2 regions of the Rhizobium sp. CC-YZS058 genome follow, and region 2 is predicted to be linked to the other one. Evidence: riboswitches for the same ligand, from Rfam matches in the RefSeq annotation. Region 2 holds a riboswitch; the other holds the start of a gene.
The links. A riboswitch is a leader RNA that binds a small molecule or an ion and turns the genes downstream of it on or off. The one in region 2 is predicted to bind cobalamin.
Positions count from the first base shown of each region.

Region 1 (6,652 bases), 3.1 Mb from region 2:
GGGGCGGTGGAGGCGCACCGGTCCGCCCTGCCGTTCGCACCCGATCCGGTCGTCAGCGATGACGCGCTGGCCGGGGCGCTGTCCGAGCTTCTGTCGGACCTCGATCATGCGCCTGCCGCGTTGATGATGGATGACGTCATGGTCCGCATTGCCGCCGGTCTTGCCCGTCAGGCCCGCGCGCCGCGGCGGGCGGTCGGGGCGCCGGCGCGGGCGGCAGTGCTGGCCGCCTGCGCCCTGCTTCGGGAGCAGTGTACTGAGACGGTGTCCTCGGAGGCGCTGGAGGCGGCCACCGGGCTCGACCGCTATGATCTCGCCCGGCAGTTCCGCCGGTTGACCGGCACCAGCCCGCACCGCTACCAGATCATGCGGCGGCTGGATCTCGCGCGGCGCGCGCTGCGCGGCGGCCGACCTCTGGCGCTTGCAGCCGCGGAAGCCGGCTTTGCCGACCAGGCGCATCTGACGCGGCATTTCCGCAAGGCCTTCGGCATGACGCCCGGCCACTGGCTGCGGCTGCACCGCGGCTGAGCGGGGACCGTCAGCTCCGCCGCGGCTTGAGGATGAGCGCCATGACGAAAGCGGCGCCGATTGAGCTCGTCACGACGCCGACGGGCAGTTCCTGCGGCGGCAGCAGGGTGCGGGCAAGGAGATCGCTGCCGAGCAGGAGCGCCGCTCCCATCACGGCCGAGGCGACGGCCAGCCGCGCATGCAGCGGACCGGCAAAGGCGCGCGCCACATGCGGAATCATCAAGCCGATGAAGCCGATGACGCCGGCGATGGAAACCAGCAGCGCCGTGGCGAAGCTTGCGACGAGAAAGGTCGTGTTGCGCAGGCGGGTCACCGAGATGCCAAGGCTTTCGGCCGTCTGCTCGCCCGCCAGAAGCGCATCCAGCGCCCGGTGGCGCAGCAGCGCGTAGACAAGCGCCAGCGCAGCCCCGAACAGGCCGATGCCGATGTTCTGCCAAGTGGCGAGGCCCAACCCGCCCATGGTCCAGAACAGGACCGAATGGGCGGCGCGCTGATCGCCGGAAAAGACGAGGTAATTGGTAAGCGCGGTGAAGAGGAACGAGACGGCGAGCCCGGCAAGAACCAGCCGCTCCGGCCCATAGCCCGCCGCCCGGCGAAGAAGGAGCAGCACCACGGCGGTGGCGCACATGCCGCCGCAAAAGGCGGCGATCGGCAGGGTCAGCACGCCGAGCCTGTCGCCGATGCGGGTGATGACCGCCACCGCGCCCGCCGCAGCACCCGCCGACAGGCCGAAGAGAAAGGGATCGGCGAGATCGTTGCGCGTGACGGTCTGCAGCAGAAGGCCAATGACGCCGAGCCCAGCCCCCACCGCAATCGCCAGTATGGCGCGCGGCAGGCGCAGGTCGGTGACGATCCGGTCGATCGGGGTCATCGGCGCGCCATCGCCAAGCCCGAGCAGCTTGCCGATCGCGCCAAGGATGTCGGGGAGCGGAATGACCGTGGAGCCATAGGCGACGCAGGCACAGGCAAGCAGCGCGACCGCGAGAACGGCCGCGCCGATGCCGAGGAAAAAGCGAGCCTGCACGGTCAGAAGGCTTCCGGATGCATGGCACGGGCCATGGCGCCGATCGCGGCGACATTGTCCGGCCCCGGCGTCAGCTGCTCGTAGCGCAGTGCCACGAAGCGCTCGTTCTTCACCGCGTCGGTTTCCTTCATCGCTGGATGGGCCTTCAGGAAGTCGAGCAGCTTCCGGTAGCCGCTGTCGGTCTGGTAATCCAGCAGCACCAGGAATTGCGGGTTGCGCGCCGCCACGGTTTCCCAGTCGGTCGTGCCCCAGCTCGTCTCCATGTCGTCCATGATGTTGCGGCCGCCGGCTGCGGCGATCATCGCGGAAGGAATGGCGAACTTGCCGGCGGTAAACGGCTTGTCCTCGCCGGAATCATAGAGGAAGACGCGCGTGTCGCGATTGGCGCCGACCTTGGCCTCGATCGACGCCAGCTCGGCCTTCCAACCGTCCACCAGCGCCTTGGCCTCGGCCGCTTTGTCGAAGATCGTCCCCAGCCGCTCGATATCGCCGAACAGCAGGTCCATGGAGGCCGGCGGACGGTTCTTGTCGACATGGATGCAGCTCTCGCTGAGAAGCAGCGTCTTGATGCCATAGGGCTTCAGCGTATCCGGCGTCACCTCGCCGCCCGGCTTCAGGCCATAATACCAGCCGGCGAAGAGAAGATCGGGATCGACGGAAAGCAGGTTTTCCATGGTCGCATATTTCGGGGCGATCTCCGGGATCGCGCCCAGCTGCGCCTTGAAGGCGTCATCCAGCTTGTACCAGCCGGAGATGCCGGCGACGCCGACCATCTGCGGCTGAAGCCCGAGCGCGAAGGCCATTTTCGACATGTTGATGTCCTGCACCACCATGCGCTGCGGCGCGTGGTCGAAGGTCAGCGGCGTGCCGCAATTGTCGACGGTGACGGGATAGGCAAGCGCCGGGCCGGCGGCAAGGCTGGCGAGCGTGGCGAGCAGAGCGAAAGAGACGCGCTTCATGAGGGACGGGCTCCGAGATCATGCGGGAAGGGGATGTCGAAAATGGTCAGTTCGCGGTCTTCATGCGGATGGGGCAGGCGCAGGAGATCAATGCCGAACACATCGCGCACCGCGTGGCGCGATAGAGCCTGCTGGGGCGGGCCGCTCGTCACCAGGGTGCCGTCCTTGATGATTGCCACCTTGGTGGCGAAGCCGGGGACGAGATGGAGATCATGCAGTACGGCAATCACCGTCAGGCCGAGATCGGCGACGAGGCCGAGCAGCAGGCCGCGCGCCTGTGGATCGAGATGGTTGGTCGGCTCGTCGAGAAACAAGAGTTGCGGCTGCTGCACGATGGCACGGGCGATCTGGGCCCGCTGGCGCTCGCCGCCGGAGAGCGAGCCCATCTCGCGCCGCGCCAGTGCGGCAAGGCCGCAGCGCGCCAGCGCGTCGTCGATCAGGGTCAGCTCCTCGCGTCGCGGCATGGCGCCGCCATGGGGAATGCGGCCGAGCGCGACATAATCGCCGAGCGCGATGCGCCGATCCGGCTGGTCGGCCTGCCCGACAACGGCGATCCGCCGCGCGCGCTCCGCGGGTTTCAGGGCGGCCAGCGGCTGGCCGAGCAGGCTGATGGCGCCGCTACTCGGACGCAGCATGCCGCAAAGCATGTGCAGCAGCGTCGTCTTGCCGGCGCCGTTCGGGCCGACAATGGCCAGCCGCTCGCCCGGTTCGATCGACAGCGTGACGTCGCGCAACAGGCTGCGGCCAAAGGGGGCGCGATAGCCGAGGCCCTCGGCGGACAGGATTGCCGGCCGGGATGCTGGGGTCATGAACGCCTCCCCAAAACTGGCCGGTTCGCCATCGTCAGGGCAAGCATGGCCGGTCGGCGGGGCAGACGCCGCGGAGGGGTGGAGCGGGAGAGATAAGGGCACATGTCATCCTTCGTCCGTTTGGGATGCGAAGGATGAGACAGGCCGGCACGCAATCGCGCGCAGCCACGGCTCAACGCTTCCCGAAACACCCCGTTCGGTTGTTACGTCAGATGACGGCAGGTCTCCTGGCTTGCGGGTCGAAGGCGATGCCGGCCTTCCCGGTCTCGCGACCAGTGGCATGTTCGGCAGAACCTCACCGCATACAGTTGCGGGGGCAGCCACGGCTTCGGCCCCATTCGGGTTGTCCTCACCGTGTTCCCTATTAATCCCTCCGGCTTGGCCTCGGGAACCGTCTCGTGCAGTTAGGGCCGCGATGGCAGCTCTGTCAAGACGCGCGGCCACGACTGCCGGTTGCTGGTGCGAGGTCATGGTCAGGCTGCCTGCTGGTCCCAGCTGCGGAAGGGGTCGGGCAGGGCGCGCCAGCGTTCGGGGGTGAAGCGGTCGGCCTCGATCAGGCAGTCATCCAGCGCGCGGCGGATCCAGGCCTCGTCCATCGGCTCTGCGCCGATGAAGACGATCTCCTGGCGGCGGTCGCCCCAGACCGGATCGAGAAAGGGGGCCATCATGGCGCGGAAGCCCGGATCGTCCGGCCAGCGCGTTTTGGGCACCGCGCTCCACCAGAGCCCGCGCTTGGCCGTGCGGACAAAGGCGCCGGCCTGGCTCAGCTCGCCCACATGCTGCGGCCGGGTGGCCAGCCAGAAAAAGCCCTTGGCGCGCACCACGCCCGGCCAGCTGCGATCGATGAAGGCTTGGAAACGTTGGGGATCGAAGGGGCGACGGGCGCGGTAGACGAAAGAGCGGATCCCGTATTCCTCGGTTTCCGGCACGTGATCCTTGAAGCCGTGCAGCTCCTTGAACCAGAGCGGGTGCGTTTCCGCTTTGGCAAAGTCGAAGCGGCCGGTGCCGAGGATTTCAGCGAGCGGCACCTGGCCGAAATCGGCCTCGATCAGCCGGGCATCCGGGTTGAGCCCGGCAATGATCGTGCGGGCGGCGGCACGCTCTTGCGCGCTGGCACTGCTGACCTTGTTCAGCACCACAACATCGGCGAATTCGATCTGTTCGACCAGCAGATCCACCAGGGTCCGTCCGTCCCCATCGCCGGCTGTCTCGCCCCGGTCGGCCAGGAAGTCCGTCGAGGCATAGTCGCGCAGCAGGTTGGCGGCATCGACCACGGTCACCATCGTATCCAGCCGCGCGACATCGGACAGGCTGCGCCCGTCTTCGTCGCGGAAGTCGAAGGTGGTGGCCACGGGCAGCGGCTCTGCGATGCCGGTCGATTCGATCAGCAGATAATCGAAGCGGCCCTGTTCGGCGAGCAGGCGCACCTCGCGCAGAAGATCGTCGCGCAGCGTGCAGCAGATGCAGCCATTGGTCATCTCGACCAGCTGTTCCTCGGTCCGCGAAAGATTGGCGCCGCCATCGCGCACCAGGGCGGCATCGATATTGACCTCGCTCATGTCGTTGACGATCAGCGCCACGCGCAGACCCTCGCGGTTGGCGAGCACGTGATTGAGCAGTGTCGTCTTGCCAGCGCCAAGAAAGCCGGACAACACGGTGACGGGAAGCGTCTTCACGGAGCAGCTCCTGCATTAAGTGAAATGTTATACCGTTACGTTTGCATGGAACGGGGTGGGTTTGTCAACAGGCCGCGAGTCCCTTCTCTGGTCCACACTGTCGCAGGACCGCCGAACCGAGGTCGCCCGCAGCCCTCAATAGGAGCCGGCAAATCTGTCAGAAGACAGGACCGCGGCTGCGAACCGCGCCGTGGTGACCGATCAGGAGAGGAGGCGCGCGCCATGAAAGCCATGCTGTACGAGCAGTTCGGGGTATCTCCGGAAATCGTCACCGTGGACGATCCGACGCCGAGCGAGGAGGGCGTGGTCATCGCCGTCGGCGCGACCGGTCTTTGCCGCAGCGATTGGCATGGCTGGATGGGGCATGATCCGGATATCCGCCTGCCGCATGTGCCGGGCCATGAATTTGCCGGCCGCATCGTCGCCACCGGGCGGCGGGTCACGCGCTTCAAGGCGGGCGACCGAGTCACCGTTCCCTTCGTCTCCGGCTGCGGCCGGTGCAGCGAGTGCCGCTCCGGCAACCAGCAGGTCTGCCCCAGCCAGTTCCAGCCGGGCTTTACCCATTGGGGCTCTTTCGCCGACTATGTGGCGATCGATTTTGCCGAGACCAATCTCGTCGCGCTGCCGGACACGATCGACGATGCCACGGCGGCAAGCCTTGGCTGCCGCTTCGCCACCTCGTTCCGCGCGGTGGTGGACCAGGCTCGCACCAGGCCGGGCGACTGGGTGGCGGTGCATGGCTGCGGCGGCGTGGGCCTTTCTGCCGTCATGATCGCCGCCGCGCTCGGTGCGCAGGTGGTGGCCGTCGACATCGTCGACGACAAGCTGGATTTCGCCAGGCGCTGCGGGGCGGTGGCCACGGTCAACGCGGCGCACGTGCCGGACGTGGTGGCGGCCATCCGCGATATCACCAGCGGTGGCGCCCATGTCTCCATCGATGCGCTCGGCCATCCCACCACCTGCTTCCATTCGATCAGCAACCTGCGCCGGCGCGGCCGGCATGTGCAGGTGGGCCTCATGCTCGGCGCCCACGCGACGCCGCAAATTCCAATGGCGCAGGTGATCGGGCACGAGCTCGAAATCTACGGCAGCCATGGCATGCAGGCCTGGCGCTACGAGGCGATGCTGGCCATGATCGAGGCTGGCAAGATCGCGCCGCAGAAGCTGATCGGCCGCCATGTCGGCCTGGAAGAAGCCGTGCCGCTCCTGACAGGCATGGACGCCTCCCGCGACCTTGGCATCACCGTCATCGACCGGTTCTAGACCGATACAAAAGCCATGTTGTCAGACAACCTGACGGATGGCAGTGTCTGCAGGGCAGGGTCCGACCGCTGCTATTTGCGCACCAGGCTGAAGGTGAAGTAGCTGCCGCGGTGGTAGTCGATCGCGTAGATCACCGGCAGGCCGGCAGCACTAAAGCAGGTCTCTGTGATCAGCAGCGCGGGGCCGAAGTCGCGCAGGTCGTTGCGCGCCACCACCTCGTCCGGCAGCATGACGGCCTTGACCGAGGCGGCCGACATGCGCGGGCGCTGCTTGTGCTCGTCGAGCAGCGCCAGGAGCGAACCGCTCCAGTCGATATCGTAGAGTCGCGCCGGGATCAGGCTGCGCGGCACATAATCGAGGCAGTACATGATCGGCGTGTCGCCCTCGAGCCGCAAC
Region 1 covers NZ_JAYESJ010000001.1:3,208,072-3,214,723, reverse strand. Annotated here, with positions in the region: gene U8330_RS15410 (AraC family transcriptional regulator) at 1-525, shown strand, start outside; gene U8330_RS15405 (FecCD family ABC transporter permease) at 536-1,555, opposite strand; gene U8330_RS15400 (ABC transporter substrate-binding protein) at 1,552-2,508, opposite strand; gene U8330_RS15395 (ABC transporter ATP-binding protein) at 2,505-3,317, opposite strand; cobalamin riboswitch at 3,517-3,728, opposite strand; gene zigA (zinc metallochaperone GTPase ZigA) at 3,791-4,993, opposite strand; gene U8330_RS15385 (zinc-dependent alcohol dehydrogenase family protein) at 5,216-6,256, shown strand; gene U8330_RS15380 (GntR family transcriptional regulator) at 6,328-6,652, opposite strand, start outside.
Region 1: it holds a riboswitch for cobalamin, as region 2 does, so the genes downstream of both, U8330_RS15395 (ABC transporter ATP-binding protein) here and U8330_RS00665 (CbtB domain-containing protein) in region 2, are expected to answer to the same signal.

Region 2 (6,652 bases):
TACAAGTGATGGACTAAGTTCGGCCGCCGGACCGAAGGACGCGGCTGCACTGGAGCGAGACCGCGCTTTCGCAACCTCACGCGAGACCCGGTCACTTGCTCTCCTGTCGGCTCTATTTAAATCGCCGACCCCCGACATTTTCGGTGCATCAGGCCTTGTCGAAGCGGAAGAACCGAAGAACCTGGTTTCGATCTTATACAAACAGTTCTAGCGCCTTGAACTAGAGGAGAGCCAGTTTCCGATCACCAAAGCTGGCTCTTCATTCATTGCACTAGGGGGGGGGGCCGGGGAGCCCTTGAGCAAGCGCGTCTTTAGACTGGTACAAAAGAAGAGTGGTCCAGTCAGGTTGCCGAGTTCGCAGCTATGACTCCTACTGAAACCATCTCGCCACTGGTCGGGATGCCCCCAATTCTTACTTGATCACGCCCTCCTGCCTTCGCGCGATAGAGCTCGCGGTCAGCATCTTCGATCAGGTCAGTGATGCGGCGGCCTTGTCGGCGGCTCATCATCGCGACGCCAACGCTTGCCGTGACGATGCCTTTTTCGCTTGTCTCATGCACGAGACCAGCCGACCGGATGGCAGTGCAGATCCGTTCACCTGCGCGCAATGCGCCGTCCGCATCCAAATTCGGCAAAATGACAGCGATTTCCTCGCCACCGTAGCGCGCAACATGCGCTTTCGGAAAGGCCGCCGCGACGTTCTTCACGCATGATGCAACGCTCTGCAGGCACACGTCGCCGGCTTGATGCCCATAGGTGTCGTTATAGGCTTTGAAGCAATCCACGTCGATGAGGAGCAAGGCGACATCGTGCCCTCCTCTGCCCGACTCAAGAGTATTCTCAATGAGAGCCTCGTCAAATGCACGACGATTGGCCAAGCCTGTTAATGCGTCGGTTGCGGCTAGCCTCGTGAGAATTGAGTTCTGCAACTGCAGCTTTGTCTCGGCATCCTTGATGTGGGTGATGTCGGTGAACACGACCAGCGCACCGTTCTCAGCTGTTTGACGCGTCCTGGTCTCGATCCATCGACCATCCGCCAATTGCATCTCGCGAACACCTACCGTGAGAAGTGCGGCGAACGTTCGCTCGATCATCGTGTCTTCACAGCCATGAACCATCGGGTCCTCACCGCGAACGATTGCAGCCTTGATTATAGTTCTAAGCGATACGCCCACTTGCCTGACATCGGCTGTGAGGGGAAACATCTCCAGATACTGACGGTTACAGAACGCGAGTTTGCCTTCAGCATCGAACATTGCAAGGCCGTTCGCCATCGTGGAAACGGCTTCCTTTAGCCGCTGCTGAGCAAGGGCCAACTGTGCTTCAACCTGCTTCTGAGCTGTAATCTCGCGGTTGTGGGTGACAATGCCGACGACGGCGCCTGCTTCGTCCCGAATGGGTGCTTTCAGTGTCGACAACCAGGTTTCGTTTCCGCTCGGAAGAGTGAATCTCTGCTCGATCGTTATCGGCTCAGCGCGTTTCAGAAACTCAAGCTCCACATTTCGAAATTCACGCGCGGTGTCCGGCGGGTAGAAATCAACGTCGGTCTTACCGAGTAAGTGCGTGATAGTGTCAGCGTGCATAAGCTCTGCAGTTGCTGGGTTTGCTGCTATAAAACGACCGTTCAGGTCCTTCGCGTTGAGGCAGTCCGGGAGCGCTTCAATAATTGCACGATAGATCAGATTCTCATTCGTGACCGCGCGGCGCCGACGCTCCTGCACGATGGCAAGGGACGAGATAAGGGTCGAGACCATCAGGGCTACGGCGACCGGGGCGACCACTGATTCGAAGACGACTGGCCAACGCTGTGGAGCGATCATGTATGCAAAACCGACAGTGCCGCTGAAAGGCACGGTGATGGTGAGAGCAAACAACCCATGTTCAAGCGAACGCCGTTTGCTGAACAGGGAGCGGATCGTCAGGACGCTGACGGCAGTCAGCAGGATATGGAAAACCCCGATCCACAGACCTGTTCCACCGATGTAGTAGCGAGTAACGAGCGCAGCCACTACAGGCATCGCAATTGCGAGCGGCCCTCCAAAATACCCCGCTACTGCAATGAACGTGTAGCGCAGATCGAGATAGACGCCAGGCTGCAGCTCAAACGGCATCAGCATGACGGCAACAGAACCGAGAGCCATGAAAAGGCTTAGCAGCACTGTCGATAATGATGACGACCGCCGAGCTGCCCATTGGTTGCAGAACGTCCACAAGGACGTCCCAATAGCGACTACAGCAAGGTTGCCGAGGAGATCATTCCAGAGATTCATCGCACGTGTCCAAAAGCAGAAGGCTTCTTTTAGCGCACAAAGGATCAAGGAATCCTTGAAGGCATCTAGGTGTCAGCGACAAGTCTCCAACGACGATCCAAGGCCGAAAACTAAATCCGTCCGATTGCCGGCTGAGCTAATTGTCCCTACGCTCCAGTCATGTCTGTTCGGGAGATTTAGATGGCCCAAACCCGCCTTAACGGCTTCATCGTCGTGCTCATCGCAACTGTGCTTTGGAGTACAGCGGGCTTGTTCGTGCGGTTAGCAGCTCTTGATACATGGTCAATCGTCGCGTGGCGTTCTTTGTTCGCGTTCATCACGCTCGGGCTTTTTTGGTTGGTCGTGGAGAGAGACAAGCCCGCCGCCATCAAAGCTACATTTTCGCCTCCAGGCTTCCTTGCAGTCGCGATTGGCGTTGTGTCCGGTATCAGCTACGTCGTGTCGCTACAGCTGACCACTGTCGCAAACGTCATGACGGTATACGCTGCGCTACCGTTCATCGCGGCGATTATAGCATTCTTCGCTTTCAACGAACGCGCTACCTATCGCTTTGTCATCTGCGGTTTGGTGGCTTCAGTCGGGGTGGCCGTCATGATGATGGGCGTTATGACCACTCAGGATTCTATCGGAATATTGGCTGCCTTCGTGATGACTGCTGGTTTCGCAGCGTCCCTCGTGCAAGCCAAGCGATACCCGGAACTGGATATGACGCTCGTGACGGTGGCAGCCGCCGGCGTTAGCGCAATGATAGCGTTTCCGCTCACATCGTCGGCAGCGCCACCAAATGCATCTCAGCTTCTCGCCTGCGCACTATTGGGCGCGCTAACCACCGGGGTGGCAAACGTGATGTCGATGGTTGGTGGACGCATGATCCGCTCTGGTGAAGCTGGCTTGATCTCCCTGCTCGATGTTCCCCTTGGTCCGTTGTGGGTGTGGCTCTTCTTCTCAGAAAGCGTTGAGACGAACACGATCATCGGCGGCAGTATCGTGCTAGCTGCGGTCGTATCGTACCTGGCACGAGCACGTCGTGACTATCAGTTGCTCGGGGCGGACCCTAGAGCCTGACCGCCACATCATCATTCGATGTGGTCATCTACTAGATGCCGTCGTCTGGAACGGTTGTCCACACTTGTCAGAGAGCGAGCGTCTCGGCACATACCCGTTTCTCGTGCGAATTGGATTGCATGCCCATGAGAAACTCCGAAATCGTTTCCCTGCTCGCGACGCATGTACCCTTCGTTCAAGTCGAGCTTGGCTCCGAAAGTGAGCCGTACCTTCCGTTCGAAGACGCCGCAGCCGACGAGCGGATCGTGGCATCCTTGCTTGGTCACCCTGACCGCTTCGAGGAGAGTCTCACTCCTAAAGCCAGAGGTGCTCATGCTGTGGCTATCCTTAGTTTTCAACTCGCAAAGGTTCTTGCAATCCTGGCTTTGGCGAACAAATGCGAACCGCCTTTGGACACCTACGTAGCATCGATCGAATGGCGTAACTGCAACAGCGCTGACGGGCCGCATATCAAACTTCATTTAGCCATGCTCATCCCAATCGTCGAACCCAGCAACGCTGCTCTGATACTGAACGGATGGATGCAACCGTTCGTATTCTCCATAGCGGAGACAACCGGCCTAGAACCGACCATGCAGTGGCGGCTTGTTGCGGACAGCGTCGCTTTGGCGTTTCAGCAGATGGGTGATGCCGTGGGGCGTGGGTATGAAGGTCGGAAGGCGGGGTTGGCCATCGTAAGGGACGAGCGGGCCCTGTTTCACTCGCTTGACACGGACTTCATCTGTATGAGCAGGTCAGGCAGCGAGCAAGACCGCTATTTTCTTCGGAGGGCAGGATGTTGTCTCGCTTACCAGGCTCCCGGCGGCACCGTATGCGATAACTGCGGGTTGTTTCCGACTGCCGTTCAGAGGAAAAGACTGGCGGCTTTCGTCGATGCGCTGCCGCCAGCGTAGTCGTTGCCCTAGGCTGCTTTGCCGTAGCGGACGTTAATCCAACCACTGACAAGGCCGAGCACCAGCCAGAAAGCCAGAGTCGTTCCGAGGGCTGCTACTGCGAACTCCGCCCCAAGAACAGCCGGCACTGGGCTAGCAATATCACTTGGCTGGGGCGCGCCCCAAAGGTGTGGTAGAACGATAAGCAGTAGACCACCAACCTGCAGGCCTGACTCTCGCCGAAGCGCCAACATGCCTAAACCTACGGCTGAGATGAACACAGTTGCGATCCACCAAATTTGGCGGGCCGTCAGATCCGCTGCAGGGAAGCCCGGCAGTTCGGGTGGTAGTCCTAGGGACGGCAGAAGATGGACTGCCAACCAGCCAAGCGATCCCCAGATCAAGCCGTTGGCAGCTGTCAAAGGGTGACCAATAACGACGCTAACGCCCGCCATCAGCAAGCCAAACCCAGCCCCAGCCACAAGGTTGGCAAGAAGGGTGCCAGAGAACCGATCAAGGCCAAACAGCGTTCCGCCGGCTTCTTCCTCAGCATTGTCACTGTGGGCGTGAGCCGGCGTCACGAGCAGATACTGCGCAAGGGCTTCGACAGGGTGTTGGAAGACAGCTGCATGGTCTTCATGAGGACCGGAAGCGCCTTCGTAAGTCTCAGCTTCCAGGATGAGCGGGACGAGCCGCAGTTGTTGCAGGCCAGTCATAAAGACGCCTGCTATAAGCCCGGCCACGAGTGCGACCAGTAGAGTTCTTACAATCATATTTTGATCCTCTGCCCTCTGCAGCGCAAGCCAAAGCGCGTCCGCCACTGCTGAGGTGGCGGGCTGGGTTATCGCTGAAGAGGGACGCTGTCGTTAGTGGCAGGGAAACCCGAAGGAATGGCGAACATCATGCGCTGTGTCGTGCAGCGTCGATGAATTGGCCAATCCTGCCGCGAAGATGAGGGCAGCGCCGAGAAATAGGGAGAATACGCCGGCGATAAGACGGTCGCTCAGCGGCAAAGCCGCAGCGTTGGAACGAGAATGAGCCATAACAACCTCCGTGATGGCGCGTACGGGGATGAACCCCGGTCGGAGCACGACGCTCCTATCGCTCGGCAGGTTTCCTGGCTCATGGCGTCGGGCGATATGCATTCGCCTTCGGAATACTCTCGTCTTCCCGCGTATCTGAGGCCTTCGCCGTTCCAACGCAGTGACTTTAGCCGGGGTGCCGGCTCGATAATTCCTCGCCACTCTACAGTCGCGGGGTCGGCCGTGATATGGGCGCCGAATATTGGTCCGCCCGTCACGTTCCCATTTACACCTCGAAGGCGTCTGCCTCTCTCGGTACCGATCGATGCCTAGACGTAGGCTCGCCCAGGACGTGTTGTCAATCCACAAGGCCTACTGATGCAGGATGCAACGCGGACGCTAGACTTGTTCGTGCTCTGACGTGCACCCAATCTCCCCACAATGATCTGATAGGGCCACGCGCGGTGCTGGCGGCCTACGCCAGTAATGCTTTGAGCATGGGGAATAGGACGATCCCATACACCAAGATGCTGACAATCGCGCCGAGGATGTAGCCAGCGCGATCAGCGGTTCTGTAGCTTGCGTCATTGGTCATGATGGTCTCCGGGTCGTGTCTGACAGGCTCTTCCAAGCGCCATCGGTAGTCAAGATGTGGGGCCGCTGCGTTTCGCGGTTGAGCTATGTAACGCTGTTCATCCTGGACAAATGCGACGCTGCTCCTACCAAAGCGGCATCTACGTATCTTTGAGCAGCTAGGGTTGGCAGCGGGAGCACCTGGCGGAGGGCAACACTTGAAGCTGCAAAACGACGACGGAAGGCGTCTAGCTCGCTCGTCGTGGTGAGGGAGTGAACTTCCCCAGCAAGAGCGCGGAACGCCTCAGCATGCGTCACCTTCAACGCTTGGAGCTCTTCGATCGATTTGGCGGGCCGGATCACATGATAGCCCTGAACCATGCCAAGTGCGGACGTTTCTTCCACCAGCTGGATCTCGATCGCAAACGCGTTCACAGCCTGCTTGAGTTCGTCCAGCATATCGAGAATCCTTGACACGAGGAGCTGCAGTTCGCATCCACGACTGTGGGTGTATGTCCCATACCGCGCAAAAGCTAGTGGCGGCCACGACTGAATCTATTGTGGTCAACCCTGCTGGATGAGGCCGCGTCGTCCCGTTCTTGTATTTCGGTCCTATATCGACAAAGCCGAGCCGCGGAAGGAGTAGGGCAAATCGCCATCGTCTTGTGCAACGAAAAGCGCGTGGCGCGCACTGGCCATTCTCATCTGCGCTGCCTGCCATACAGCGTTTTCGTTCACATCAGCCTGACCAAGCGAGCGTAGTTTTGCGAGAAGGATAAGGGCAGATGCCAGCTCGAAAGATATGGGAGTAACCACCGCGACAGTCTTGCGACGTGTCTCAAGGGTAGCC
Region 2 covers NZ_JAYESJ010000001.1:131,405-138,056, reverse strand. Annotated here, with positions in the region: gene U8330_RS00685 (diguanylate cyclase) at 342-2,270, opposite strand; gene U8330_RS00680 (DMT family transporter) at 2,451-3,335, shown strand; gene U8330_RS00675 ((2Fe-2S)-binding protein) at 3,461-4,228, shown strand; gene U8330_RS00670 (CbtA family protein) at 4,237-4,980, opposite strand; gene U8330_RS00665 (CbtB domain-containing protein) at 5,074-5,250, opposite strand; cobalamin riboswitch at 5,297-5,567, opposite strand; gene U8330_RS00660 (hypothetical protein) at 5,908-6,261, opposite strand.